Regions from separate parts of the Streptomyces sp. NPDC002463 genome, predicted to be linked through region 1. Evidence: riboswitches for the same ligand, from Rfam matches in the RefSeq annotation. Region 1 holds a riboswitch; each other region holds the start of a gene.

Region 1 (4,852 bases):
CCCGGTTGGGCAGGGTGGTGAACCCGAGGTCGAGCGGGCTCAGCAGGTGCGGGTACGGGGTCGGGGTCATGGGGGCGCCTCCTCGCGCAGGGGTCGTCGACGTCAGTTCTAGGCGACCGCGCACGGGTTCTGCAACTAGTTGCAGAAGGATGGGAGGGTGATGTCTACTACTCGGTAGGAAGGGTGGGGCGGGGGCGTCCGGGGCCGGGGAGAGGCGTCGGGCGGACACGTACCGGACCCCGGGGAAGCGCCGGGCGCGATGTGTACCGGACCCCGAGAGCGCCGGGCGGGCGTGTCGCGGACCGGGGCAGGGCGCCGCGCCGGAGCCCGGCGCCCCGGGCTCACGAGGAGCGGCTCGGGCCGCCCGCCACCTCCGCCGCTGCCGCCCACGCGTCCAGGTCCTCCGGAGTGCGGGGCTCCGCCGCGCCCGCCGCCAGCAGGCCGTGCGTCCGCAGGACGCGCGCCACCGACGTGCCCCAGGGCCGGCGCAGCCGGGCCGCGGCCAGCAGGTCGTCGTCCGCGAGCAGCTCGGCGACCGGGCCCGTGCGCAGACCGGCGGGGGAGAGCACCGCCGCCTCGTCGGCCCAGCGCAGCGCCAGATCCACGTCGTGGGTCGCCATCACCACCGTCGTCCCCGCCGCCCGCAGCCGCTCCAGGGCGTCGAGCAGCCGCTCCTGCCCGTGCGGGTCGAGCCCGGCCGTCGGCTCGTCCATGATCAGCACCCGGGGCCGCATCGCCACGGCGCCCGCGATCGCCGCCCGCTTCCGCTGTCCGTACGACAGCAGGTGCGTCGGCCGGTCCTCCAGGGCCACGATGTCCAGCGCCTCCAGCGCCTCCCGCACCCGGAGCCGTACCTCCTCCTCGGGCAGCCCCAGGTTCGTCGGGCCGAACGACACGTCCTGGCCGACCGAGGCCGCGAACAGCTGGTCGTCCGGATCCTGCACGACCAGCTGCACCGTGGTCCGCAGCCGGGTGAGCCCCTTCCGGTCGTACGCGACCTCGGCCCCGTCCAGGAGCAGCGACCCGCTCTCGCACCGCAGCCCGCCGCTGAGGAGCCGCAGCAGCGTCGTCTTGCCGCTGCCGTTGCGGCCCAGGAGCGCGATCGCGCGCCCCTCCGCCACCGCGAAGTCCACGCCCGACAGGACCGCGGGCCCGTCCTCGTAGGCGAAACCCGCCTTCGCCAGCTCCACGACGGGGGCCGAAGACGTCACGGAAGTCAGGGAAGTCACGGAAGGAGCCTTTCCAGTACGAGGGTGAGGGCGACGAGCCCCGCGAGGAGCACGCCCGTCGCCGTGAGGAACCGCCGGGAGACCGCGCACGCGGGCACCAGGACCCGCAGCGTCCCGTCGTAACCGCGCCCGGCGAGCCCCGACTGCAGGCGCTGCGCCCGGTCGAAGGCCCGCACGAACGTGGTCGCGCCGAGTCCGGCGAGCGAACGCCACGTCGCGGCCCGGGTGGTGTGCCCGAGCCGGGCCGCCTGGGCCTGCCGGATCTTCGTCATCGAGTCGAGGAGCAGGAAGATGATCCGGTACATCACGAGCGCCACGTCGACCACGGGCGCCGGGACGCCCGCCCGGACGAGCCGGGGCAGCACGTCGGACACCGGTGTCGTGAAGGCGAAGAGCAGCACCCCGAGCGAGGCCGAGGCCGTCCGGAGGAGCAGCTCGACCGCGTGCGCGGGACCGTCGGGCGCGAGGGCGACGAGGCCTCGCGGACCGCCCACCTCGAAGAGCAGCGGAACGGCGCCCGTGACACAGAAACCGAGGGGAATGCGGAAGGCCCGCCACAACTGGCGGCCCGGCACACCCGCCGGACCGAGCAGCACCGCGAGCGTGGCCGCCGCCACGAGCACCGCGCCCGGCCACGGCGGCAGGCCCACCGCGCACAGCGTCAGGCCGAAGCCGAGGAACGCCTTCTCCAGGGGGTGACGGCGGCGCCAGCGACTGCTGTGCGCCGCCGCGTCGATCGGCAGCATCGGCGCTACGCGCCCGATCCGTCGACCGGCGAGGAACCGGTCGCGCCGGCTTCCGTACCCGGCGCGCGGGTGGCGGTCGCGCCGGCACCGGAGTCCGCACCGGCGCCCGCCGCACCCGTACCGGAACCGCCGCCGTTGGTCGCCTCGCCCTCCGCGACCGCACCGGTCCGCCCCGCCGCCTCCGCGGCCCTCGCCGCGCCCTGGCGGCGGCCGCGGCGCAGGCCGAAGTAGTAGGCCAGGACACCGGCGCCGATCGCCGCCTGGAGGGCGAACAGCGCCGACTCGATCTCGCCGGAGGGCGGCTCGTACAGCGGGCTGAACCACGGCTTGTAGTCCGGCCGGATCTCCGTGATCGCGGTCTGCGCCTCCCCGTCGGACCCGCTGAACGGCTGCTCCTTGTCGTCCCCGAGGCCCAGCGCGAGCGGCAGGACCGCGAGCGCGGCCACGAGGAGCAGCAGCAGGGCGTTGATCTTGGTGTTCCGGCTCATCGCGCGGCCGCCTCCTCGTGCCGCTCCGCCCGCGGCCGGGCGAGGACGCCGAGGCGCGTCAGCTCACCCTTGCTGGACTGCGTGAGCAGCCGCATCACGAGCACGGTCAGCAGACCCTCGCTGACCGCCAGCGGAATCTGGGTCACGGCGAAGATCCCGCCGAACTTGGCCAGCGCGCCGGGCACACCGCTGCCGGGGTCGGGGAACGCGAGCGCCAGCTGCACACTGGTGACGCAGTACGTGGACAGGTCGGCGACGAACGCGCCGAAGAAGACGGCCACCATCAGGGGCGCGCCGAACCGCCGGAACAGCCGGTACGTCCCGTACCCCGCCCACGGCCCGACGATCGCCATCGAGAAGGCGTTCGCGCCGAGCGTGGTCAGTCCGCCGTGCGCGAGCAGCAGGGCCTGGAAGAGCAGGGTGATCGTCCCCAGGACCGCCATGATCGGCGGCCGGAACAGGATCGCGCCCAGCCCCGTACCGGTCGGATGCGAACAACTCCCCGTCACCGACGGCAACTTGAGCGCGGACAGGACGAAGGTGAAGGCCCCGGACGCGCCGAGCAGCAGGGTGGATTCGGGATTCGACCGCACCTCGCGGGTCAGCGCGCGCACCCCGTGGACGACGAACGGAGCGGCCGCGACGCCCCAGGCAGCGGCGTGCACAGGGGGCAGATACCCCTCGGCTATATGCATGATCGGGAGACCCTCTCCAGCACCTCGTGGATGGACAACGCACCCTGGCCGGTCTCCTGGCTGACGGTCATACGGCCCGACTCCGCCTTCCCACACCGCCGCGGTCTCCCGCGACGGTCCAGTGGCTTCCCCGAGGTGTTCCCCCGGGAAGGGAGCCGGACCTCCCGATCACAGTGGCGAGGGCCGCACCGGTACTGCACCGGTTTCCCGTACACCAAGGCCCTGTGACATTAGTGCGTTGACCTGCGGATCACAACACGGCCACCACGCGCCGCGTCCTCCCCGTCACTCCCCGCACGTGCGCCCCGCCGCTCACTCCTTGCGGTACGCGTACGCCTCCGAGGCCGCCGCCGCCACCGCGTCGAGATCCCCTCCGGCGCTCGCCGTCACCAGCGCGGCGACCGCGCCCTCGACGAACGGCGCGTCCACGAGCCGCGCGCCCTCGGGCAGTTCGTCGCCCTCGGCGAGCAGCGCCTTCACGGTGAGGACCGCGCTGCCCAGGTCGACGAGGAGCGCGACCCCGGCACCCCGGTCGACGGCCTTCGCGGCCTCGCAGATCAGCTCGCTGCTCGTCCCGAGCCCGCCGTCCGGCGTCCCGCCCGCGGGCAGGACCGGCGCGAGGTCCCCGCCGCCGGCGAGCCCGCGGGCGAGCTCGGCCACGGCCGCCGCGACGGCGGCACTGTGCGAGACGAGCACGATGCCGACGGGAGCCGGAACCGCGCCCACCTGAGCGGGGCTCATCACACCCCCTCCGCGCGCGCGGTGTCGGCGAGCGCCGCGAACAGCAGCGCCGAGGACGTCGCCCCCGGATCCTGGTGCCCGATCGACCGCTCCCCGAGATAACTGGCCCTGCCCTTGCGCGCCTGGAGGGGGACGGTCGCCAGGGCGCCCTTCTCGGCGGCGGCGCGGGCCTCCTCGTACGAGCTCCGCAGCCCCTCCACGGCCGGCACGAGCGCGTCCACCATCGTCTTGTCGCCCACCTGGGCACCGCCCAGCTGCGACACGGCGGCCACCCCGGCGCCGAGCGCCTCCGCCAACCGCTCCCGGGTGACCTCCCCGTCCTCGCCCAGGGCCTTCCCCGCGCGCCGCAGCAGCGTCCCGTACAGCGGTCCCGAAGCGCCGCCGACGGTGGAGATGAGCTGCCGCCCGGCGGTGGTGAGCACCGCGCCCGGAGTCGCGGGAGGCTCGTTCGCCAGGGTCTCCGTCACGGCGGCGAAGCCCCGCTTCAGATTGGCCCCGTGGTCGGCGTCGCCGATCGCCGAGTCCAGCTCGGTGAGCCGGTCCGCCTCCCGGTCGACGTCCTCGGCCACCGCGGCCAGCCACCGCACCAGGAACCCGGCGCCGAAGGTCTCCGTCATGTCGCTCCCCATTCCCGTCCCGGACCTCACCGGCCCCAGCGCAGCGCCGGCGTCTGCACCGGAGCGTCCCACAGCCGCAGCAGCTCCTCGTCGACCTCGCACAGGGTCACCGAGCATCCGGCCATGTCGAGCGAGGTCACGTAGTTCCCGACCAGTGTCCTGGCCACGGGCACGTTCCGCTCGACGAGCACCCGCTGCACCTCGGCGTTGAAGCCGTACAGCTCCAGGAGCGGGGTCGCGCCCATCCCGTTCACCAGGGCGATGACCGGCCCGGACGGACGCAGGTCCTCGACGACGGCGTCGACGGCGAAGTCCGCGATCTCCCGCGAGGTCATC
Region 2 (4,852 bases), on a different contig from region 1:
GTCGGAGAGGGCGCAGAGGACCTCGTTGTCGGCGGGCAGCCGCTTGCGGGTGACCCCGCTGGCGACCATCTGCGCGTCGCAGAGGATGGGCGCGCCGGCCTGGAGGGCGGCGCGGGCGCTCGCGACGACGCCGGGGGAGTACGCGATGTCCTGCACGAGGTCGGTCATGCCGCAGGCGTGGATCATCCGGACCGCCACCTGGGCGACGTCGGCGGGCAGGCCCGCGAGGTCCGCCTCGGCGCGGATCGTGGCAAAGGACCGGCGGTAGATCTCCGTCCCGTCCTTCTCGTAGTCGAACATCCTGGTGCTCTCGCTCATCTCGTCGTGCGGGCCGTGGTCACTGCTTCGGGCAGGGCGGTACGGGGGGTGGGGACGCCGTCCACCAGGTAGGTGTCGTCGCCGGTGGCGAGGACGTCGACCCAGGCGCCGTGCGGGTGGCCGCAGCGGCGCTCGCACCCGGAGTAGTGGACGGGCAGGCCCCCGCGGTGGACGAGGCCGGCGTCCGTCCGTACGTCGGCGAGGGACTTGGCGCAGCCGGGCCGCCCGGTGCAGGCGCTGACCCCGACCGAGGGCAGGTCGGGACGGGTGACCAGGCCGTACGTCTCCAGGCCGGGCAGCCGGTCGGCGGCGGCACCGACGGCGACCACGCCACGCCAGGGCGTGAACCGCAGCTCGTCGGCCCCGTCGGCCAGGGCCCGCAGCTGGGCGGCCGTCAGGCGGCCGAGCGGGGCGAGGACGTGCAGGGCGTGCGCGCCGAGCGGGCCGGGTGCGGGCGGCGGGGACGCGGGAAGCGGCGGTACGGGTACGGGCTCCGCCGTGATCCCGGCCCGCGCGAGGGCCCCGGCCCAGTCGGGCACGTGCGTGTCGGGCAGTTCGCGGGGCCGCCAGGCCCCGTTCCCGGCGGCCTCGGCGGCGTCCAGGAACGCGAGGGCGGCGGCGAGGGCGGCCCGGACGGCGTCGGCGGCGGCGAGCCGGAACGCGTGCGGACCGAGCCGCAGCAGAGCCGACCCCTCCGGTCCTGCGATCAAGCTCACATCGCCGCCGAGCCCGGCGACGTCGCCGCGTCCGTCGTCGAGGAGGAACAGGAACCGTCCCGAAAGGGACGCGGCCCGGGGCTCCGCGCAGAGCGCCGTGTCCAGTGCGCGCGCCCACAACTGCACGTCCGCGTAGCCGAGTCCGTCGAGTCCCGCGCCGGGCGAGGCCACGATGTTGCGGACGCGCTCGTGGGTGGGCGAGGGCAGGAGGCCCGCCCCGGCCAGAAGGCCGGCCAGTTCCGCCCCGCAGCCCTCGCCGAGGCCGCGCAGCTCCGCGTTGCCGCGCGAGGTGATGCTGATCCGCCCGTCGCCCAGGCTCTCGGCGGCCCGGGCCAGGACCTCGGCCTGACGGGCCGTCAATCGCCCTGCGGGCAGGCGCAGTCGGGCCAGGCGACCGTCGTCGGCGGAGTGCAGGCGCAGCGCCCCGGGGCAGGCGTCGCCACGGTCCCGTATGCGAGCTTCGCCCGGTCGGGGCGTCGGGGGTGGGGTGGGCGGCATGGCGGCGAGCATACCCACGGGGAACCGGCTGACCACCGGGTGTGATCCGGCCGACTCTCCCGCTCTCTCCGGCCGGTGTGATCCGGCCGACCCCCTCGCTCCCTGGGGCCGGTCGGCGGCACGTTCTAGGATGCAGATCGGCATGGGGTCCCAGGACCCCGGGGAGGAAGCCCGGTGAGAATCCGGCGCGGTCCCGCCACTGTGAGCCCGTAACCCACGGGTGAGTCAGGAACTCCCGCCGTCCATACGACCACCCGGGGCGCGGACAACCCCGAGGAAGGGCCTGAGCTCGCCATGCTCCTGCTGCTGTCGCACTCCGACACCGACCTGCTCAGCGCCCGTGCGGCCGGGGGGCCGGTGGAGTACCGCTTCGCCAACCCCTCCCGCCTCCCGCTCGCCGACCTCCCCGGGCTGCTCGACGGCGCCGACCTGGTCGTCGTCCGGCTCCTCGGCGGCGTCCGCTCCTGGCAGGAGGGCCTCGACGCGATCCGCGCCGCCGGGAAGCCGGTCGTCGTGCTCAGTGGCGAACAGGCCCCCGACGCCCAGCTCATGGAGGCCTCCACCGTCCCCGTCGGCGTCGCCACCGAGGCGCACGCCTACCTGGCGCACGGCGGCCCGGCCAACCTGGAGCACCTGGCCCGCTTCCTCTCCGACACGGTCCTGCTCACCGGCCACGGCTTCGAGGCCCCGGCCGCCGCCCCCACCTGGGGCCCCCTGGAGCGGACGGCCAAGGCCACCGAGACCGGCCCGACCGTCGCCGTGCTCTATTACCGCGCCCACCACATGAGCGGGAACACCGCCTTCGTCGACGCCCTGTGCGGCGCCATCGAGCACGCCGGCGCCCGCGCCCTCCCGCTGTACGTGGCGTCCCTGCGCGCCCCCGAGGCCGAGCTGATCTCCGTCCTGCGCGGGGCCGACGCGATCGTCACGACCGTCCTCGCCGCCGGCGGCACCAAGCCCGCCGAGGCGCAGGCCGGCGGCGACGAGGAGGCCTGGGACGCGGGCGCGCTCGCCGCGCTCGACGTGCCGATCCTCCAGGCCCTGTGCCTGACCGGATCGCGGTCCGCGTGGGAGGAGAACGACGAGGGCCTCTCCCCGCTGGACGCCGCCAGCCAGGTCGCCGTGCCCGAGTTCGACGGCCGGCTCATCACCGTCCCCTTCTCCTTCAAGGAGATCGACGAGGACGGCCTGCCCGCGTACGTCGCCGACGCCGAGCGCGCGGCCCGCGTCGCCGGGATCGCCGTCCGGCACGCCCGGCTCCGCCACATCCCGAACGCCGAGAAGCGGCTGGCGCTCGTCCTCTCCGCGTACCCGACGAAGCACTCCCGCATCGGCAACGCCGTCGGCCTCGACACCCCGGCCTCCGCCGTCGCGCTGCTGCGCCGCCTGATCGCCGAGGGCTACGACTTCGGACCCGAGGCCGAGCTCCCGGGCCTGGTCTCCGGCGACGGCGACGAGCTGATCTACGCCCTCATCGAGGCCGGCGGCCACGACCAGGACTGGCTGACCGAGGAGCAGCTCGCGAAGAACCCGGTCCGCATCCCGGCCGCCGACTACAAGCGCTGGTACGCCACCCTGCCCGCCGAGCTCCGCGAGCAGGTCGAGGAGCACTGGGGCCCGGCGCCCGGCGAGATGTTCCTCGACCGCTCGCAGAACCCGGAGGGCGACATCGTCCTCGCCGCCCTGCGCCGCGGGAACCTCCTCGTCCTCATCCAGCCGCCGCGCGGCTTCGGCGAGAACCCGATCGCGATCTACCACGACCCCGATCTCCCGCCGTCCCACCACTACCTGGCCGCCTACCGCTGGATCGCCGCCCGCGCCGAGGACGGCGGCTTCGGCGCCGACGCCATGGTCCACCTCGGCAAGCACGGCAACCTGGAGTGGCTGCCCGGCAAGAACGCCGGCCTGTCCGCCGCCTGCGGCCCCGACGCGGCCCTCGGCGACATCCCGCTGATCTACCCGTTCCTCGTCAACGACCCGGGCGAGGGCACCCAGGCCAAGCGCCGCGTCCACGCGACCCTCGTCGACCACCTCGTGCCGCCGATGGCCCGCGCCGACTCGTACGGCGACATCGCGCGCCTGGAGCAGCTGCTCGACGAGTACGCGCAGATCAGCTCGATGGACCCGGCGAAGCTCCCGGCCATCCGCGCCCAGATCTGGACCCTCATCCAGGCCGCGAAGCTCGACCACGACCTCGGCCTGGAGGAGCGCCCGGAGGACGACGGCTTCGACGACTTCCTGCTGCACGTCGACGGCTGGCTCTGCGAGGTCAAGGACGCCCAGATCCGCGACGGCCTGCACGTCCTCGGCGGCGCGCCGACCGGCGAGGCCCGCGTCAACCTGGTCCTCTCCATCCTCCGCGCCCGCCAGATCTGGGGCGGCACGCAGGCCCTGCCGGGTCTGCGCGAGGCCCTCGGACTGGACGAGTCGGCCGCGACCCGCACGACCGCCGACGAGGCGGAGGCGAAGGCGCGGGAACTGGTCGAGGCGATGGAGGCGGCCGGCTGGGCGGTGGACGCGATCGAGACGGTCGCCGCCGCGTACGGCCCCGAGGTCCGCGAGGTGCTGTCCTTCGCCGCTCTCCAGGTCGTGCCGAGGCTCGCCGCCACCACCGACGAGCTGGCCCACGCCGTGCACGCCCTGAACGGCGGCTTCGTCCCGGCCGGCCCGTCCGGCTCCCCCCTCCGGGGCCTGGTCAACGTCCTGCCGACCGGCCGCAACTTCTACTCCGTCGACCCGAAGGCCGTGCCGTCCCGGCTCGCCTGGGAGACCGGCCAGGCGCTCGCCGACTCCCTCCTGGAGCGCTACCGCACCGACAACGGCGAGTGGCCGACCTCCGTCGGTCTCTCCCTCTGGGGCACGAGCGCGATGCGCACCGCGGGCGACGACGTCGCCGAGGCGCTCGCCCTCCTCGGTGTCCGCCCGCTGTGGGACGAGGCCTCGCGCCGCGTGAACGGCCTGGAGCCGATCCCGCTCGCCGAGCTCGGCCGCCCGCGCGTGGACGTGACGCTGCGCATCTCGGGCTTCTTCCGGGACGCGTTCCCGCACGTCATCGGGCTCCTGGACGACGCCGTACGGCTCGTCGCGGGCCTCGACGAACCGGCCTCCGACAACTACGTCCGTGCGCACGCGCAGGCCGACCTCGCCGAGCACGGCGACGAGCGGCGCGCCACCACCCGCATCTTCGGCTCGCGGCCGGGCACGTACGGCGCGGGCATCCTCCAGCTGATCGACTCGCGCGACTGGCGCACCGACGCGGACCTCGCCGAGGTGTACACGGTGTGGGGCGGGTACGCGTACGGCCGTGGTCTCGAAGGCCG
Region 3 (4,852 bases), on a different contig from region 1:
GCGGAACACCCAGTTGGTGCCGGTCGCCAGGCCGTGGAGCAGGCCGCGGGAGCGGAACCAGTAGACGTACGCGAAGGCGCCGTAGAAGAACAGGCCCTCGATGCACGCGGCGAAGCAGATCAGGTTCAGCAGGAAGCGGCGGCGGTCGGCGGCCGTCTCCAGCTTCTCGATCTTCTCGACCGAGTCCATCCACTTGAAGCAGAACTGCGCCTTCTCGCGGATGGAGGGGATGTTCTCGACGGCGGCGAACGCGGCGGCGCGGTCGTCCGGGTCGGGCAGGTACGTGTCCAGGAGCGTCAGGTAGAACTGGACGTGGACCGCCTCCTCGAAGAGCTGACGGCTCAGGTACAGCCGCGCCTCCGGGGAGTTGATGTGCTTGTAGAGCGTCAGCACCAGGTTGTTCGCCACGATCGAGTCGCCCGTCGCGAAGAACGCGACCAGACGGCCGATCATGTGCTGCTCACCGGGGGTGAGCTTGGCGAGGTCGGCGACGTCCGAGTGGAGGTCGACCTCCTCCACGGTCCAGGTGTTCTTGATGGCGTCCCGGTAGCGCTCGTAGAAGTCCGGGTAGCGCATGGGGCGGAGCGTGAGCTCGAAGCCCGGGTCCAGGAGGTTCTTCTTCTCGGTGGAGCTCATTACTGGCAGGCCTCGCAGGACTCGGGGTTCTCAAGGGAGCAGGCGATCGCGTCCGCGTCGGGGGTCGCCTGCTGGACGGGGATCGGGGCGGCGGCCTGGGCGGCGCGCGCGATCCGGGTCGCCGGGCGGGAGCGCAGGTAGTACGTCGTCTTCAGGCCCTGCTTCCAGGCGTACGCGTACATCGACGACAGCTTGCCGATCGTCGGCGTCTCCATGAACAGGTTCAGCGACTGGCTCTGGTCGAGGAACGGGGTCCGCGCCGCCGCCATGTCGATGAGGCCGCGCTGCGGGATCTCCCAGGCCGTGCGGTACAGCTCGCGCACCTCGGCGGGGACCCAGGTGAAGCCGGCCACCGAGCCGTTGGAGTCGCGCAGCGCCTCGCGGGTCTGCGCGTCCCACACGCCGAGCTTCTTCAGCTCGTCGACGAGGTACGAGTTGACCTGGAGGAACTCGCCGGAGAGCGTCTCGCGCTTGAACAGGTTGGAGACCTGCGGCTCGATGCACTCGTAGACGCCGGCGATCGAGGCGATCGTCGCGGTCGGCGCGATGGCGAGGAGGAGGCTGTTGCGCATGCCGACGGCGGCGATCCGCTCGCGCAGCGCGGCCCAGCGCTCCGGCCAGTTGAGCTCCACGTCGTAGTGGTCGGGGTGCAGCACGCCCCGCGCGGTGCGGGTCTTGTCCCAGGCGGGGAGCGGGCCGCTGCGCTCGGCGAGGTCGGCGGACGCCTCGTACGCCGCGAGCATGATCCGCTCGGCGATGCGCGTCGACAGGGCGCGCGCCTCGGCCGAGTCGAACGGCAGCTTCAGCTGGAAGAAGACGTCCTGGAGGCCCATCGCACCCAGGCCCACCGGACGCCACTTGGCGTTGGAGCGGCCGGCCTGCTCGGTCGGGTAGAAGTTGATGTCGACGACCCGGTCGAGGAAGGTGACGGCCGTGCGGACGGTCTCGTCCAGGCGCTCCCAGTCGATGTCGCCGCCCGTGACGAAGGCGCCGAGGTTGACCGAACCCAGGTTGCAGACGGCCGTCTCGCCGTCGTTCGTGACCTCGATGATCTCGGTGCAGAGGTTCGAGGAGTGGACGACCGTGCCCGGCTCGGCCGTCTGGTTGGCCGTGCGGTTCGAGGCGTCCTTGAAGGTCATCCAGCCGTTGCCGGTCTGGGCCAGGGTCCGCATCATCCGGCCGTACAGGTCGCGGGCCGGCATCGTCTTGCGGGCCAGGCCGGCGGCCTCGGCCTTGAGGTAGGCGGCGTCGAACTCCTCGCCGTACAGGTCGACGAGCTCGGGCACGTCCGACGGGGAGAACAGCGACCACTCGGCGTCGGCGTTGACCCGGCGCATGAACTCGTCCGGGATCCAGTGCGCCAGGTTCAGGTTGTGCGTACGGCGCTGGTCCTCGCCCGTGTTGTCGCGGAGCTCCAGGAACTCCTCGATGTCCGCGTGCCAGGTCTCCAGGTAGACCGCGGCGGCGCCCTTGCGGCGGCCGCCCTGGTTCACGGCGGCGACGGAGGCGTCGAGCGTCTTCAGGAACGGGACGATGCCGTTGGAGTGGCCGTTGGTGCCGCGGATCAGCGAACCGCGGGCGCGGATGCGGGAGTACGACAGGCCGATGCCGCCCGCGTGCTTCGAGAGGCGCGCGACCTGGTGGTAGCGGTCGTAGATGGAGTCCAGCTCGTCCTGCGGGGAGTCCAGCAGGTAGCAGGAGGACATCTGCGGGTGGCGGGTGCCGGAGTTGAAGAGCGTGGGGGAGGACGGCAGGTAGTCCAGGCGGCTCATCAGGCCGTACAGCGCGCTCACTTCGTCCAGGGCGCGGACGCTGTCGTCCTCGGCGAGGCCGGCGGCGACGCGCAGCATGAAGTGCTGCGGGGTCTCGACCACCTTGCGGGTGATCGGGTGGCGCAGCAGGTAGCGCGAGTAGAGGGTGCGCAGACCGAAGTAGCCGAAGCGGTCGTCGCCGGCCGGGTCGATCGTCGCGTCGAGGCGCTCGGCGTGCAGGGCGACGAACTCGGCGGTGCGGTCGGCGATGAGGCCCTCGCGGTGGCCGACGGCGACGGAGGCCGAGAAGGACACGGCGCCCTGGCCGGCCGCCTCGTCGGCGATGGTGATGGTGAGGAGCCGCGCCGCGAGCCGGGAGTACGCCGGGTCCTCGGCGATCAGGCCGGCGGCCGCCTCGGTGGCCAGCTCGCGCAGCTCCGCCTCGTCCGACGTGGCGCTGCGACCGCGGAGGGCGGCGGCGGCGACCTTGCCGGGGTCGGTGTCCGGGAGGTCGGCGGTGAGATCGGTCAGGGTCCGCAGGAGTACGGTCCCGGGTCCGTCGGTCTCGATCGCTGCGGCCGGATCGGCGGGCGCGATGGTCACGTGGAGGCTCTCTCTCGCTCGGCGGGGCCGCGGGCGGGGGAGGCGGGCATGCGGGCACCCGTACGCGCGGGCGCGCCGCGTCCACCGGCCCACTCCGCGAGGCCCGGACGTCTGTGGCACCCGGAACGGACGGACCGGGCACGCTGTCGGCAGGTCCTCGGACTCACTCCGTACGAAGTGCGAAACCACACGAAGTACACCGTTGCGGGACAGTTCCGGATTCGCGCCGGATTTCCCTGCGTCGACAGCGAGGATGAGCATACATGTGGGGGGCGCCGCTTGCGGCACCCCCCACATGTTGTGTCGGTCCGGGAGTTACAACTCCAGGGCGTACGTGCGCAGCGAGTGATCGGGGATCGGCTCCCAGTCCCGTTCGGGGGTCCGGACGAAGCCCAGCCGCTCGTAGATCCGGTGCGCCGAGACCATCAGATCGGCCGTGGAGAGCACGAGCCGCGCGCAGCCGGGGAGGGATCGCGCCCGGTCCACGCAGGCGCGTACGAGGGCCTCTCCGACGCCCCGGCCGCGGGCCGCCGGAGCGACCACGAGCATCCGGAACTCGGCCTCGCCGGGGACCGCGATGTCCGCCCAGGCGGTGCCGCCCTCGGCGAAGGTGACCCCGCCGATGATCCCGCCGTCCGGGTCGACGGCGACGAGCACCTCGCTCTCGCGCGCCCGCCGGGCCGTGTCGCGGAGCACGGCCAGATAGAAGTCGTCCTCGCCGTGCAGCAGCAGCCCGTCGTTCAGGTAGGTCAGCCCGGTGAGGTCACCGAGCTCCTCGTGCTCCTCGGGCCGTACCGCCCTGATCGTGAAATCCATGGGCTCCAGTCTGCCTCCGCGGCACGCGAAGGGGGCCCGGGATTTCCCGGGCCCCCTCTTTCACGCGTCCGCGGGTCAGTGCGCTCCGGCGCCGACCTTCGGGAGGTCGCGGACTCCGGCGTCGCCCGCGTCCGCCGTGTAGTCCTCCGGCGAGGTCTCGTCGACGCCCTCGGGGGCCTTCACGGCCTTGAGGACGAAGGTCAGGACGACCGTGACGAGGACGTTGAGCACGAAGGCGGTGAGGCCGATGTAGCCGATCTCGCCGATGCCGGGGATCTCGGCGGCCGAACCGCCGAAGTGCTTCTGGGTCGGGCTGGCCACGCCGTACGCGGCGGCCGTGCCGTAGACCATGCCGACGGCCCAGCCGGCGAGCAGCGCCCAGCGGTGGAACCAGCGGGTGAACAGACCGCCGACGAGCGCCGGGAAGGTCTGGAGGATCCAGATGCCGCCGAGCAGCTGGAAGTTGATGGCGACCGTCTTGTCCATGGTGAGGACGAAGACGAGCGCGCCGACCTTCACCAGGAGGGACACCAGCTTGGAGACCTTGGTCTCCTGCTCCGGGGTCGCGTCCCTCTTGATGAAGTCCTTGTAGATGTTCCTCGTGAAGAGGTTGGCCGCGGCGATCGACATGATCGCGGCGGGGACGAGCGCGCCGATGCCGATCGCGGCGAACGCGACGCCCGCGAACCAGTCCGGGAACATGTTCTCGAACAGCTGCGGGATGGCGAGCTGGCCGTTCGTGACCTTCACGCCGGCGGCGATCGCCATGAAGCCGAGGAGGGCGAGCAGGCCCAGCATCAGCGAGTACAGCGGCAGGATCGTGGTGTTGCGGCGGATGACCTCACGGCTCTTGGAGGAGAGCGTCGCCGTGATCGAGTGCGGGTACATGAAGAGCGCGAGCGCCGAGCCGAGCGCGAGCGTCGCGTACGTCCACTGGCCCGCCTCGCCGGGCACGAGCGCGCCCTTCGGCTTCCCGGTGGCCGGGTTGACCGTCGCGTACGCCTCGCCGGCCTTGGTGAAGATCTCGTCGAAGCCGCCCAGCTTGA

What was found. Region 1 has a riboswitch for cobalamin ahead of ACFYX3_RS15370 (energy-coupling factor ABC transporter permease). Riboswitches for the same ligand answer to the same signal wherever they lie in the genome.
Region 2: it holds a riboswitch for cobalamin, as region 1 does, so the genes downstream of both, cobN (cobaltochelatase subunit CobN) here and ACFYX3_RS15370 (energy-coupling factor ABC transporter permease) in region 1, are expected to answer to the same signal.
Region 3: it holds a riboswitch for cobalamin, as region 1 does, so the genes downstream of both, ACFYX3_RS00835 (ribonucleoside-diphosphate reductase subunit alpha) here and ACFYX3_RS15370 (energy-coupling factor ABC transporter permease) in region 1, are expected to answer to the same signal.

The regions. Positions count from the first base shown of each region.
Region 1 is NZ_JBIARL010000006.1:291,006-295,857, reverse strand. Features, by position in the region: gene ACFYX3_RS15390 (FAD-dependent oxidoreductase) at 1-70, opposite strand, end outside; gene ACFYX3_RS15385 (ATP-binding cassette domain-containing protein) at 342-1,211, opposite strand; gene cbiQ (cobalt ECF transporter T component CbiQ) at 1,226-1,975, opposite strand; gene ACFYX3_RS15375 (energy-coupling factor ABC transporter substrate-binding protein) at 1,981-2,463, opposite strand; gene ACFYX3_RS15370 (energy-coupling factor ABC transporter permease) at 2,460-3,158, opposite strand; cobalamin riboswitch at 3,187-3,392, opposite strand; gene ACFYX3_RS15365 (PTS-dependent dihydroxyacetone kinase phosphotransferase subunit DhaM) at 3,471-3,899, opposite strand; gene dhaL (dihydroxyacetone kinase subunit DhaL) at 3,899-4,516, opposite strand; gene dhaK (dihydroxyacetone kinase subunit DhaK) at 4,543-4,852, opposite strand, start outside.
Region 2 is NZ_JBIARL010000011.1:292,129-296,980, reverse strand. Features, by position in the region: gene ACFYX3_RS23750 (precorrin-8X methylmutase) at 1-300, opposite strand, end outside; gene ACFYX3_RS23745 (cobalamin biosynthesis protein CobG) at 315-1,544, opposite strand; cobalamin riboswitch at 1,660-1,789, shown strand; gene cobN (cobaltochelatase subunit CobN) at 1,827-4,852, shown strand, end outside.
Region 3 is NZ_JBIARL010000001.1:193,189-198,040, reverse strand. Features, by position in the region: gene ACFYX3_RS00840 (ribonucleotide-diphosphate reductase subunit beta) at 1-636, opposite strand, end outside; gene ACFYX3_RS00835 (ribonucleoside-diphosphate reductase subunit alpha) at 636-2,990, opposite strand; cobalamin riboswitch at 3,121-3,297, opposite strand; gene ACFYX3_RS00830 (GNAT family N-acetyltransferase) at 3,306-3,806, opposite strand; gene mctP (monocarboxylate uptake permease MctP) at 3,882-4,852, opposite strand, start outside.